Aggregicoccus sp. 17bor-14: one gene and its partner. The protein of the gene in region 2 interacts with the protein of the main gene of each other region in a pairwise test. Links are inferred from orthologs where the notes say so. Each region holds a gene or a part of one and is shown on either strand. Other genes may lie near its edges. The genes, in order: gyrB and gyrA.

The links.
Region 1: the proteins of gyrA (region 2) and gyrB interact in binary tests that used the Escherichia coli proteins (3 or more experiments, as listed by UniProt). The link is inferred for Aggregicoccus sp. 17bor-14 from one-to-one orthologs.

What each region holds. Positions count from the first base shown.
Region 1 is NZ_VJZZ01000013.1:40,580-47,278, reverse strand. Bases 1,448-4,528 are described here. They hold gyrB (DNA topoisomerase (ATP-hydrolyzing) subunit B), read left to right. Parts: upstream 1,448-1,795; coding sequence 1,796-4,261; downstream 4,262-4,528. Other genes in these bases: FGE12_RS22725 (hypothetical protein), read right to left, coding at 4,266-4,528; FGE12_RS22735 (hypothetical protein), read left to right, coding at 1,448-1,614. Also shown: FGE12_RS22745 (ATP-binding protein), read left to right, coding at 1-707; FGE12_RS22740 (response regulator), read left to right, coding at 707-1,081; more of FGE12_RS22735, read left to right, coding at 1,144-1,447; more of FGE12_RS22725, read right to left, coding at 4,529-4,613; FGE12_RS22720 (hypothetical protein), read right to left, coding at 4,752-5,387; FGE12_RS22715 (Ig-like domain-containing protein), read right to left, coding at 5,523-6,699. UniProt on the Escherichia coli protein: DNA gyrase negatively supercoils closed circular double-stranded DNA in an ATP-dependent manner to maintain chromosomes in an underwound state.
Region 2 is NZ_VJZZ01000005.1:332,720-339,629, forward strand. The notes cover bases 1,456-4,747. They hold gyrA (DNA gyrase subunit A), read right to left. Parts: upstream 4,422-4,747; coding sequence 1,656-4,421; downstream 1,456-1,655. Other genes in these bases: FGE12_RS12410 (hypothetical protein), read right to left, coding at 1,456-1,552; FGE12_RS12420 (tetratricopeptide repeat protein), read right to left, coding at 4,695-4,747. Outside these bases: more of FGE12_RS12410, read right to left, coding at 1-1,455; more of FGE12_RS12420, read right to left, coding at 4,748-5,336; FGE12_RS12425 (MBL fold metallo-hydrolase), read left to right, coding at 5,753-6,850. UniProt on the Escherichia coli protein: A type II topoisomerase that negatively supercoils closed circular double-stranded (ds) DNA in an ATP-dependent manner to maintain chromosomes in an underwound state.

The DNA of each region.
Region 1 (6,699 bases), on a different replicon or contig from region 2:
CGGCGCACGAGCTGCGCACCCCGCTCACCACGCTGCGCCTGCAGCTCGGAAGGCTCGCGAGGTCCGAGGAGGTGCGCAGCGCGAGCCCCGCGCTCGGCGGAGGCCTCGAGCGCGCGCAGCGCCAGGTGGGGCGCCTCAGCACCCTGGTGGAGAGCCTGCTGGACGTGAGCCGCCTGGAGAGCGGCGCGCTGCAGCTGCACCGCGAGGAGGTGGACCTCGCGGAGCTGGTGCGCGAGGTGGCCGAGCGCTACGCGGACGAGGCGCGCGGGGCGGGCTGCCCGCTGCAGCTGGAGCTCGCGCCGGGGCTGGTGGGGCCCTGGGACCGGCTGCGGCTGGACCAGGCCGTGGCGGCGCTGGTGGCCAACGCCTTCAAGTTCGGCCCGGGCCACCCCGTTCAGCTCTCGACCGCGCGCGTGGGCGCCGCCGCGCAGCTGGTGGTGGAGGACCGGGGCATCGGGCTCGCGCCGGCGGACCTCGAGCGCATCTTCGAGCGCTTCGAGCGCGCGGTGAGCGAGCGGCACTACGGAGGCCTGGGCCTCGGGCTCTATCTCGCGCGCCGCTCGGTGCGCGCCCACGGCGGCGAGCTGCGCGCGGAGGCCCGTCCCGGCGCCGGCGCGCGCTTCGTGCTCGAGCTGCCGCTCGCCGCGCTCGAGGGCTTCTCGCCCTCCCCCGGCGGCTCGCGCAGTGGCTCTGGAGGTCTGCACTGATGGCCCGCTCCCTGATGGTCGTGGACGACGACGCGGACCTGCGCGAGACCCTGCAGGAGGTGCTGAGCGACGCGGGCTTCGAGGTGCAGGGCGCGCGCGACGGCGCCCACGCGCTCGAGCTGCTGCGCACGCGCGAGCGGCTGCCGGACCTGCTGCTGCTGGACATGATGATGCCGGTGATGGACGGGCGCAGCTTCCTGCGCGCCGCGCACGCGGACGCCACGTACGCCGGCCTCAAGGTGGTCATCTTCAGCGCCTCGGTGGACGTGGAGCGCACGGCGAAGGAGCTGGGCGCCTCCGGCTACCTGCGCAAGCCGGTGAGCGTGGAGGGGCTGCTGGACCTCGTGGAGCGGCAGCTCGTCGACAGGGCCTGAAGACCGGGCCTGAGGCTGCGCTGGCGCCGGGCGCGCGCCGGCAGTACCTCTAGCCCTACCGCATGGACGCCCGCTTCTTCGCCTACGACCCGCGCCGCACCCGGCTCCTCCTCTTCCTCGGCGCCTGTGCGCTCGCGGTGCTGTGCGCCGCCTCGCTCGCGGCGGCGCGCGCCGGCGGCGGCCGCCCGGCGCTCGTGCGCGCGGGCTTGAGCGCAGGCCTGCTCCTGCTCTTCCTCCTCGCGCGCTTCCGGCTGCGGCCGCGCGCGGGTTGGGGCGTGGTGCTGGCCACGCGCGGGGTGAGCGTGGCGCGCCCCTTCGCCGCCGAGCCGGTGGCGCTCGCGTGGGGGCAGATCGCGCGCGTGCGGCGCACCGGCCGTAGGGGCGGCGTGCTCGCGCTGTGGCTGCAGGGCGAGGGCGCGGAAGGGGCCGGAAGCGTGCGGGTGAGCCGCCAGCTCTTCGCGGACGCGGCCCACTTCGAGGCGCTCGCCCAGGCGCTCGAGGAGCGCGTCCCGACCCCGGCGTACGACGCCTGAAATGGCGGTCCGGAGGGCCCCCGCCGCGCCCGCCTGCCGGGCAGGCGGTCTGGAGCCTCTTTCCCGAATGTTTCTGCAGCTTTGCGCGGGCTCGTTAAGCTTGTCCGTTCTGTTGTGACCCCCGGCCTTCGGTGATAGTCAGGAGGGCCGTCAAAGCACCGTTTCCCAAGGACATTTTCGCATGGAAAAGACCCCCGCCACCGGCACCGCTGCGGCTGCACCCAACGTGCCCAACCCCGCGGAGTACGGGGCCGAGAGCATCACCAAGCTCGAGGGGCGCGAGGCGGTGCGCAAGCGCCCGGGCATGTACATCGGCGACACCATGACCTACGGGCTGCACAAGCTCGTGTACGAGGTCGTGGACAACTCGGTGGACGAGGCGCTCGCGGGCCACTGCACCGACATCGAGGTCGTCATCCACGTGGATGGCTCCCTGAGCGTGCAGGACAACGGCCGCGGCATCCCGGTGGGGCCGCACCCCGACCCCAAGTTCAAGGAGAAGGACACGGTCGACGTGGTCCTCACCGAGCTGCACGCGGGGAGCAAGTTCGGCAACGGCGCGTACAAGGTCTCCGGCGGCCTGCACGGCGTGGGCGTGACCTGCGTGAACTTCCTCAGCGAGTGGATGAAGGTGCGCATCCAGCGCAACGGCCGCGTGTACGAGCAGGCCTACGAGCGCGGCATCCCCCCCGGCAAGGTGCAGGAGGTGGGCGTCACCGACAAGCGCGGGACCTTCATCCACTTCAAGCCCGACACCCAGGTGATGGAGACGGTCGACTTCAACTTCGACACGCTCAGCCAGCGCCTGCGCGAGCTCGCGTTCCTGAATGCGGGGCTGCACATCGTCGTGCGCGACGAGCGGACGAACAAGGAGCACGACTTCAAGTTCGACGGCGGCATCGTCTCGTTCGTGGAGTACCTGAACAAGGCGAAGCAGGCGCTGCACGAGCGGCCCATCTACATCCAGGCCGAGAAGGACGGCGTCTCGCTCGAGATCGCCATGCAGTGGAACGACGGCTACGACGAGCGCATCTACACCTTCGCCAACAACATCAACACCCACGAGGGCGGCAGCCACCTGTCCGGCTTCAAGTCCGCCCTCACCCGCACGCTCAACAGCTACGCGGAGAAGGGCGGGCTCTGGAAGGACCTCAAGGAGACCCCCACGGGTGAGGACGCGCGCGAGGGGCTCGCCGCCGTCATCAGCGTGAAGATCCCGAACCCCCAGTTCGAGGGCCAGACCAAGACCAAGCTGGGCAACAGCGAGGTGAAGGGCCTGGTGGAGCAGATGGTGAACGACCAGCTCGCGACCTTCCTCGAGGAGACGCCGCTCATCGCCAAGAAGGTGGTGGCGAAGATCGGCGACGCGTGCCGCGCCCGCATGGCGGCGCGCAAGGCGCGCGAGACCGTGCGCCGCAAGGGCATCCTCGAGGGCGGCGGCCTGCCCGGAAAGCTCGCGGACTGCCAGAGCCGCGACCCCAGCGAGAGCGAGCTCTACATCGTCGAGGGTGACTCGGCAGGTGGCTCCGCGAAGCAGGGCCGCGACCGGCGCAACCAGGCGATCCTCCCGCTGCGCGGCAAGATCCTCAACGTGGAGAAGGCCCGCTTCGAGAAGATGCTCACCAGCGCGGAGATCGTGACGCTGATCACGGCGCTGGGCACGGGCATCGGGCGCGAGGACTACAACCCGGAGAAGGCGCGCTACCACCGCATCATCCTGATGACGGACGCAGACGTGGACGGCAGCCACATCCGCACGCTGCTGCTCACCTTCTTCTACCGGCAGATGCCGGAGCTCATCCAGAACGGCTACCTCTACATCGCGCAGCCGCCGCTCTACAAAGTCACGCGCAACAAGAAGGACATGTACGTGAAGGACGAGCGCGGCCTGAACGAGTACCTGCTGCGCATCGCCGCGCAGCACTCCACCGTGAGCACGCCGCTGGGCGAGGTCACGGGGGATGCGCTCAAGGAGCTCTTGCAGAAGGTCATCACCTACGAGGAGCGGCTGGAGAAGTTCGCCCAGCGGCGCGACCCGCGCGTCATCGACGCGCTGGTGCAGAGCGCCCGCATCGACGCCGCCACGCTCGCGGACACCGAGGCGCTCAACGCCGAGGTGGAGAAGATGCACGCCTACTTCGCCGCGCACTACCCGGACGTGCTCGCCCAGCTCAAGGTGTTCCGCAAGGACGACCCCGAGCACCAGGCGAAGAAGCTCGTGCTGCGCACCGAGGTCGGCGGCGTGCTGCGCGAAACCGTGCTCGACCACGCCTTCCTCGCGAGCCCCGAGTACGGCGAGCTCAAGGCGCTGCGCGACGCGTTCCGCGGCCTCGGCCTGCCGCCCTACACCGTGAAGCTCGAGGGCGGCGACGTGGTGTGCACCACGGTGCAGCAGGTGCTCGCGGCGGTGCGCAAGGACGCGCAGCGCGGCCTGGGCATCCAGCGCTACAAGGGTCTGGGCGAGATGAACCCCGAGCAGCTGTGGGAGACCACCATGGACCCCGCGCGCCGCACCCTCCTGCAGGTGCGCGTGGAGGACGCGGTGGAGAGCGACGAGATCTTCAGCCTGCTCATGGGCGAGGCCGTGGAGCCCCGCCGCGAGTTCATCGAGAAGAACGCGCTCGACGTGCAGAACCTCGACATCTGAGGCGCTAGTGCGCCGCCGCGGCCGCCTCTTCGGCCGCGGCGCCCGCCGCCGCGCCGCCCAGCGCGAGCGTGCGCTGCAGCAGCCGGGTGTGGCGCTGCAGGTACAGCTCGCGGGCGCGGTGCCAGGCCTGCGAGTCGGCGGCGAGGCGGCCCAGCTGCTCGAGCCCCTCCCACGCGGCGCGCAGGTCCTCGCGCAGGGAGTCCAGCTCCGCGCGCGTCGCCTGCCAGCTGTTGGCCTCGCTGCCGGGGGTGCCCAGCTCCAGCCGGTCGATCTCCGCCTCGAGGTAGCGCAGGTCCTGCGCCTGGCGCTGGGTGTACTGCGCGTGTAGCTGGGTGAGCTGAGTCTGCTCCACGGTGTGGCTCCCTGGGCGCGCACGGGTGGCCTGGCGCTGCGCGGCGCGTCCCCACTGCGGAGGAGCATGGGTCCTCACGCCCCTTCGTGCATGGGACCCGGGTCGGACTCCCGGCCGGCGGGTGAGCTGCTGGACGCTTCAGGCGTAGCGCACGCGCTCGGCGGGCAGCAGGCGCTGTGCGCTGTGAGACAGGGCCTCGAGTGCGCGCTCGAAGTCGCGGCGGGTCCGGGCCCACTCCCGGTCCTCGCTGCGCAGCATCCGCTCCAGCAGCCGCCAGGTGGCGTGCAGCTCGCAGCGCAGCCACGCGAGCGACAGCCCCAGCGCGGCGCTCGGGTGGGGCGAGCGCGCCACCTCCGCCTCGGCGCGCGCGTAGCCGTCCTCGAGCGCGCGCAGGTGGGCCTCGGCGCGGAAGGCGAGGTCCTGGCGCAGCAGCTGCAGCCGCTCGTGCACCTCCAGCCGCGCGCGCAGGAGCGCCGAGCGCGCCCCTTCCGCGTGCGCGTGCAGGGAGTCCTCGGGGGTGAAGGGCTGGCCCGCGGCGCGCCCGTCACGCCGGTGCAGCGCCTGCACCCAGCCCCCGAGCGCCTCCCAGCGGGCGCGCGCCCAGGCGAGCTCGGGTACGTCCTCTGCCCCGCCGGCGAGCTGCAGCGAGCGCTCCAGCTCCGCCAGCTCGTCGTCGGCCGCCCTCAGCTCCGCCTCCAGGCGCCCGACGTAGCCCGTCTCTGCTGCCCCTGTGCTGTGCCGTAGCTCGCCCATGGCCACGTGCCCTCGCCGCACGCCCCCGCCCGCCTCCTCTAGAGATGGGAAGGGGCGCGCGCCGGGCCCATGGCACCCTGGTCTCACGCGCGGTGCAGCATCGCGAGAGGCGGCCAGTCGGTGGCGCGGGAGGGCGCTCGACTGGCGCCCCGCCCGCTACGGCGCGCGCTCGCCGCCCTCCGTGCGGCGCCGGCGCCGCAGCGCCCGCAGCGCGAGCAGGAGCAGCGGCGAGGCGAGTCCCGGAGCGCTCGCCTCGCTGCAGCCGCAGCCCTGCGCCTCCACCCGCGCGCTGCGCACCTCCTGCGCGAGCGGCGCGGAGGTGCTGGGCAGGTAGCGCTCCGCGCCCGCGTAGGCGGCCACGAGCGAGTGGGTGCCCGCGCCGAGCAGGCTCGCCTCCAGCGTGGCCACGCCCGCCGCATCCAGTGCGGCGCTGCCCAGCACGCGCTCGCCCTCGCGGAAGGTGACGAGGCCCGTGGGGGTGCCCGCGGCCCCGCTCGAGGTCACGGTGGCGCTGAGGCGCGCCGGGGTGTCCAGGTCCACCGGGCCCGCCGAGGCGAGCGCGGTCTGCGTCTGCGCAGGCGACACCTTCAGCGCGAGCGCAGGGGCCTCCGCGCCGCTGAAGTGCGCGTCCCCCGAGTACACCGCGCGCAGGCTGTAGGCGCCCGGCTCGAGGGAGGGCGCCACGAGGCTCGCCCCGCGCGCGCTCACGGGCGCCACACCCAGCGCACGCTCGGGGCCCGCGCCCTGCGTCGCGAAGAAGGCCACGCTGCCGGTGGGCTCGCCGCTCGCCACCGCGAGCCGCGCGGTGAGGGTGAGGCTCTGCCCGTACGCGGCCGGGCTCGGCGTGGCGGAGAGCTGCGCGGTGGTGTCCTGGTAGTCCGCGGGGCGCACCACCTCGAGCGTGTAGCTGCGCTCCGCCGCGCAGCGGTGCGCATCCGTGGCGCCCACGCGGAAGAGGAAGGTGCCCGGCTGGGTGGGCAGGCCCTTCAGCCGCCCGTCCACCAGCCCGAGCCCGATGGGCAGCGTGCCCATCAGCTGCAGTGTGCTGGGGGCCTGGGCGCCCGTGTGGCTGAAGAGGGGGCCCTCGTAGGGCTCGCCCGCGGTGGCGCCCGGCACGCTGTCCGGGTCCACCGAGGTGGCGGGGCAGGGCACGCTGAGCACCAGGCTCCGCTGCACGCTGCAGCCGTTGTCGTCCGTGCCGGTGAGGGTGAGGGGGAAGTCGCCGCCCTCGGTGGGCGTACCCTCGAGCACGCCGCCCGAGGCCTGCATGCCGCGCGGCAGCGCGCCGGTGAGGCTGAGCTGCGCGCGGCCCAGCCCGCCGCGCAGCGCGAGC
Region 2 (6,910 bases):
CCGCGAGCGGGTACTGTCCCTGCACCGCCGCCTGGCGCCCCACCGCGTAGTGGCAGTCCGCCGGCAGCGCGGCCGCCGGCTCGCGCACGGCCTCGGGGTAGAGCTGCAGCGCGCGCGCGAGCGCCCCCATGCTCACCGCCGCCCGCAGCGCCTCCGCGGCCGAGACCGGCGCCGCCACCTCCGCGCCGCCCTCCTGCGCGAGCACGGTGCTCGCGCCGGACGCCGCGGCCTCGAGGCCCGACGCCCCCATCACCCGTGGCGGAGCGGGAGCGCGCGGGGCCGCGGGCGGCGGCGAGGCCTGCGCCGCGTCCAGCTCCACCGCCGCGCGGCGGCGCTGCACGTGCTCCGGCTGCGCGAGCGCCTCGGGCAGCTGCCCCTGCGGCTCGCCCACGGGCGTCACCGCCTCGTACGCATCCTCGGGGCGCATCAGGCCCAGGTCCGCGCCGCGCACGTAGAGCAAGAGGCCCAGCACGCGCCCCAACACCAGCGGCGCATAGGTGGCGAGCGCGCAGGCGAGGATGGCGCCCACCACGGGCACCATCGCCAGCCCCGCGCCTACCAGCTGCACCCCGCCGCCCACGAGCAGGACGAGCGCGGTGGCCGCCGCGGCGAGCGCGTAGTCGCGGGGGATGCAGCGCGCGAAGCGCAGGGCCTGCAGCGGGTTGAGCACCTGCAGCATCGGCGTGCCGGCCGCGGCGGACGCCACCGAGGCCGGAAGCCAGAGCAGCCCCAGCAGCACCAGGAGCCAGACGACGGGGTCATGCACCGCGCGCGTGGCGAGGGACACCCCGGAGGGCGGCGTCAGCGCCTCCTGCAGCGCGGCGGTGGGCCGGGGCGCGGGCACGTGTGCGCGCGGGGTGGGCGGCGCGGCCTCGTCGCCCTCGCCGTCCTCGAGGGTCGAGTCGACCGCGTCCTCATGCGCCTGCGCGCGCTCGCTCGCCTCGCGCACCCGCGCGACCTGCTGGTCCACGAGCGGATCCACGTCCGCGCTGGAGGGCAGCTCGACCTGGCCGCGCGCGTCCGGAACCGCCGACTCGAGCGTCGCACCGCGCTGCGGGGCCGGCGCCGCGAGCAGCAGGTACAGCAGCGCGGGCAGCCACAGCACCGCGCTGGAGAGCACCCCGCGCACCGCCGGCCCCACCAGGTCCAGCACGCCGCTGAAGTCCGGCGGGTCCAGGCTGTCGTCGCCCTGCGCGCTGCGCAGGATGAGCGTGAAGACGTAGGACCACACCACGCCCACCGCCAGCACGGAGCCCAGGTTCCCCGCGTGCGAGATGACCCACACGACGAGCCCGGAGAGCGCCATCACCACCAGCCCCTCGCGCGTGAGCGGGTAGCGCCACGCGTGCCGCAGGCGAGCGGCGTAGGGGTGTGCGGCGCGCAGCAGCTGCAGCGGCTCGGCCACCCCGCCGCAGCGCACGCACACCGCGTAGCGCACCGTCTGCGCCTGCTTCGAGGCAACGCAGCGCGCGCACAGCGGCAGCTCGCAGTGGGGGCAGCGCCAGCCGGCAGGCGCCGGGTGGCTCGAACAGGAGGGGGCGGTGGCGGCCATGGAGGCCCGGGAGCGTCGTCCAGCTCCCGGGCCTCACGCAAGGCGAGGGGGGCTCGCCTGCACGGCCGGCGCTCCCTCTCCCAGGGGGAGAGGGAGGACGCGCTCAGCCCTCGGCGCCGGGCTCGGGCTCGTCGCCCGGCTCGGCCTGCACGGCGTCGAGCGGGGAGGCCTCATCGGCCGAGGCGGACGCGGCGCCCGGCGTGAGGAGTTCCTCGCCGCTGCCCTCCTCGCCCTCGGCGTCCGCGCTGGACTCGGGCAGCTTGGAGATGCCGGTCACCTTCTCGTCCTCGCTCTCGAGCGAGATGAGCCGCACGCCCTGCGTGTTGCGGCCGATGACCGAGATCTCCTTGGCCTTCATGCGGATGAGCATGCCGCCGTTGGTGACGAGCATCACCTCGTCCTCGTCGCGCACCTGCACGAGGCCCACCACCTTGCCGTTCCGCTCGGTGGTCTTGATGTCGATGATGCCCTTGCCGCCGCGGCCCTGCACCCGGTACTCCTCCTCGAGCGTGCGCTTGCCGTAGCCGTTCTCGGTGACGGTGAGGATGGTGGTTCCCTTCTCCACCACGTCCGCGCCCACCACCTCGTCGCCCTCGTCCAGGGTGATGCCCTTCACGCCGTAGGCCTGTCGGCCCATGGAGCGCACCTCCTCCTCGGCGAAGCGGATGCTCATGCCGCTCGCGGTGGAGAGCAGCACGTCCTTGGTGCCGTCGGTGATCTTCACCGCCACCAGCTCGTCACCCTCCTCGATGCCCAGCGCGATGATGCCGCTGGTGCGCACGTTGGAGAACGCCGTGAGGTCGGTGCGCTTCACCACGCCGCGCTTGGTGACGAAGAACACGAACTGGTTGTCCGTGAACTCGCGCGTGACGAGCACCTGCGCGAGCTTCTCGTCCTGGCCCAGCTGCACCAGGTTCACGATCGCCTTGCCGCGCGCGGCGCGCCCCGCCGCCGGGATCTGGTGGACTTTCAGCCAGTACAGCTTGCCCTTGGTGGTGATGGGCATGATGTACGCGTGGGTGCTGGCCACGAAGAGGTCGGTGACGAAGTCGTCTTCCTTCGTGGTGGCGCCCGTCTTGCCGCGCCCGCCGCGCTTCTGCGCCCGGTACTCGGTGAGCGCCGAGCGCTTCACGTACCCGGTGTGGCTCAGCGTCACCACCATGTCCTCTTCGGCGATGAGGTCCTCGCTGGTGAGCTCGTCCGTCTCGCCCACCAGCTCGGTGCGGCGCTTGTCCGCGTAGCGCTCGCGGATCTCGCGCAGCTCGGCCTTGATGACGTTGAGCAGGCTGCTCTCGTTGGCGAGGATGTCCTTGAGCCGGATGATCTCGCGGATGAGGTCGATGAGCTCCTTGAACAGCTCCTCGCGCTGCAGGCCGGTGAGGCGCTGCAGGCGCATGTCGAGGATGTTCTGCGCCTGGATCTCGCTGAAGCCCGCGCCCTCGTACTTGTGCGCGAGGCCCGCGTAGTTGGGCTCCACGTCGCGCGCCCGCGAGACCAGCTTCTCCATCTGCGCGCGCGCCTGCGCGTAGTCGATGCGCGGCAGGTTCACGAACTTCGGGTGCTCGTAGAGCGCGGGGTTGAGGATGTTCATCAGGCCCCAGCGCGCCTCGTCCGGGTCGCGGCTGGCGCGGATGAGGCTCACCACCAGGTCGATGAGGTCCTGCGCGACGAGCAGGCCCTCGACGATGTGCATGCGGGCCTCCGCCTTGCGCAGCTCGAAGCGGCTGCGGCGGGTGACCACGTCGCGGCGGTGCGACACGAAGCGCTCGAGGATCTCCTTGAGCGTGAGCGTGCGCGGCTGGCCGCCGTCGATGGCGAGCATCACCGCGCCGAAGGTCGTCTCCAGCGGGGTGTTGGCGAAGAGGTTGTTGAGCACCACGCCGCTGATGGCGTCGCGCTTGAGCTCCACCACGATGCGCATGCCCTGGCGGTCGCTCTCGTCGCGGATGTCGCTGATGCCCTCGAGCTTCTTCTCGCGCACCAGGTCGGCGATCTTCTCGATGAGGCGCGCCTTGTTCACCTGGTAGGGGATCTCCGTGATGATGATCGCCTCGCGGTCACCCTTCTTGGAGGTCTCGATCTCGGTGCGCGCGCGCAGGGTGATCTGCCCGCGGCCGGTCTCGTAGGCGCGGCGGATGCCCTCGCGGCCCGTGACGAAGGCGGCGGTGGGGAAGTCCGGGCCCGGGATGAACTGCATCAGCTCCGGGATGGTGCACTTGGGGTTGTCGATGAGGTGCAGCGTGCCGTCGATCACCTCGCCCATGTTGTGGGGCGGGATGTTCGTGGTCATGCCCACCGCGATGCCGCTGCTCCCGTTGACGAGCAGGTTCGGGAACTTGCTGGGCATGACGAGCGGCTCTTCGAGCGAGTCGTCGTAGTTGGGCCCGAAGTCCACCGTCTGCTTGTCGAGGTCGGCGATCAGCTCCTCGGCGAGCCGGTCCATGCGCACTTCCGTGTAGCGCATGGCCGCGGGACTATCGCCGTCCACGCTGCCGAAGTTACCCTGGCCGTCCACCAGCAGGTAGCGAAGGCTCCACTCCTGCGCGAGGCGCACCATCGCGTCGTACACCGCGGTGTCGCCGTGCGGGTGGTACTTGCCGATGACGTCGCCGACCACGCGCGCGCTCTTCTTGTAGGCGCGGTTGTGCGTGTTCCCCAGGTCGTTCATCGCGTACAGGATGCGGCGGTGAACGGGCTTGAGGCCGTCGCGCACGTCCGGCAGCGCGCGGCCGATGATGACGGACATCGAGTAGTCGAGATACGAGCGGCGCATCTCGTCTTCGATGTTCACGGGGATGAGTTCCCCGGCGCTGCCCGGAGGCGGGGGCACGGGGGTCGCTGCCGGCTTGTCAGTGGTGTCGTCGGCCATGAGCTCTTGGGTAGGGCGGAATGGGGTGCGGGACCGGCCTGCTGGGCGATCACCGACCCGTTGGAGGAGGTTTCGTAACCCCCGGATTTCCCTGCGTCAACTCTCTAGAGCGCCCCTTTTTGGCGCGCCTGCCCGCCTGCTCCGGACGGGCCTGCCAAAGGGGCGAAAAGAGGGGGCAAAAACCAGGGCTCCGGAAGGGGTCTCCCGGGGGCCCGGGAGGGGCCCGTCCAGGGGTCTGCGAGGGGGTCCTGAAGGGGGTCCCGGGCAGGCCGCTCAGGAGGCCCGGCGCAGCCCCGAGAGCAGGCGTTCGGCCTCGGCTCCCACGGCGCCCTCGGGGTCCTTCTGGCGGGCCTTCTCCAGCGCCGCGATGGCCAGGTCCTTCTGGCCCTGCAGCCGATAGCAGACACCCAGCTGCAGGTGCGCCGCGGCATGGTCGCGGTCCATGGCGAGCGCCTCGCGGAAGCGCGCGAGCGCCACGTCCACGTCGCCGGAGAGCAGCGCCTCCTTGCCGGCCTGCACGCGCTTGTCCGCGTCGTTCACCAGCTCCACCGAGAGCACGCTCTTGCCCGCCACGTTGAAGAGCAGCGCGCGCAGGATGCCGCCCCAGTAGAAGGTCAGCCCCTCTGCGGCCACCACCGCGGCGAGCGGCAGGTCCGGCAGCAGCTGCTTGCCGCGGAACTTGAAGCGCACGCGCGTGTAGCGGCCCTTGTTCGCCCAGTGCACCAGCTCGCCCTGCAGGCTCTTGAGGCCCTCCTCGAGCTTGCGCGGGTCCAGCTCGAAGGGGAGCGTGCGCGCCTCCTGCTCCCCGGCGGGCAGCGCAGGCAGGGGCTCCGCGTCCACGGGGGGCAGGGCGGCGCCGGGGCGCGCGGCGGGCGCGGGGGGCATCGTGGGCTTCACGGCCGCAGTCGCCTTCACGGGGGTCGTCGTTGCAGCACCGCGCGACGTCGCGGCGGCGCGCTTCGCAGGAGCAGGCTTCGCAGCGGCCGGCTTCGGAGTGACGCGAGCCGCGCCGGTCTTCTTCGCGGCGGGCTGCGCCGCAGGGGACTTTCTTGCCGCGGGCTGCTTACGGGAGGAGCGCTGGGCCATGGGCGAGACCTTAGGTCAGTGGACGCTGTGTTTCACCGTCCGCCTGTAGCGTACGGCCGGCCCGTGCTGCGCTTGCATCCCGGGATCCCCATCGCACGGCTCGCTGCTCCGTGTCGGCCGTACACCGCCCGGGCGCGGCGCGAAGGGGCGGCAGCGGACACCGCGCCTGGAGTGCAGGTGCCCCCGCCTGCGCACCCTGCGTAGCGTGCGCTGCGCCGCCTTCCGCGGCCCAAGGGTGGTGCGCGATGGCTCTCGCTCCTCAGTCCGCTGGTCTCTCCCGCCGTGCGCTGCTGCAGGGCACGCTGGCCTCGGCGCTGGCGTACGCAGCGCGGCCGGCGCTCGCCGTGCCCCGGGTGGACCGGCTCAGCCTGCAGGTGCTCGTGGACAACGCCACCTTCGGCCCCTTCCTCGAGGACGCCCGGCTGCCGGGGCTGCGCGTGGAGCGCATCACCGGGAAGCTCGACCACGGGCGCATGTCCGCGCATGCGATGATGGCGGAGTTCGGGCTCAGCCTGCTCGCGGAGTCGCAGAAGGGCGCGCAGGTGCGGCGGGTGCTGGTGGACTTCGGCTACTCGCCCGAGGTGCTCGCCAACAACCTCGCGATGCTGGAGGTGGACCCGGCGCTGCTCGACGCCGCCGTGCTCAGCCACGGCCACCTGGACCACTACGGCGGCTTCCCCGGGCTGTTCCAGGGACGCGCCCCCCGTCCCCACCTCCCGCTCCTGGTGGGCGGCGAGGAGGCCTTCTGCGAGCGCGTGGCGCTCATCGGCAACCCGCCCCCGCTGATGGGCACGCTGGACCGGCGCGCGCTTGCACGCGCGGGCTTCGAGGTGCGCATTGCCCCCGCGCCCTCGCTCGTGGCCGAGCACGCCTTCACCACCGGCGTCATCCCGCTGCGCAGCGCCGAGCGCGCCGCCATTCCCACGCAGATGCGCCCCGGCCACGGCTGCGACGCCGCGCGCCTCTCGGAGGCGAAGCGCTCGGCTGCGCAGCTCCCGGACGACGGCGAGCACGAGCTGGCCACCTGCTACGCAGTGGAGGGGCTGGGGCTCGTGGTCATCGCCTCCTGCAGCCACCGCGGCGTGCTCAACTCGGTGGCCCGCGCGCAGGAGGTCTCGGGCGTGCAGCGCGTGCACGCGGTGGTGGGCGGCTTCCACCTGGTGCGGCCGAGGACGGAGGCGGAGGCGCGCCAGACGGTGGCCGAGCTCGCCACACTGGACCCCACCTACGTCATCCCCATGCACTGCACCGGCGAGGTGTTCATCGCCGAGGCGCTGCGCCGCATGCCGCAGAAGGTGGTGCGCCCCTACGTGGGCACGCGCTTCACCTTCAGCGCCACCTGAGGCTGGGAAGCCACCCCCGTGATGCCGTAGACACCTGGCCTCCACGGGAGCTCTGCGCTG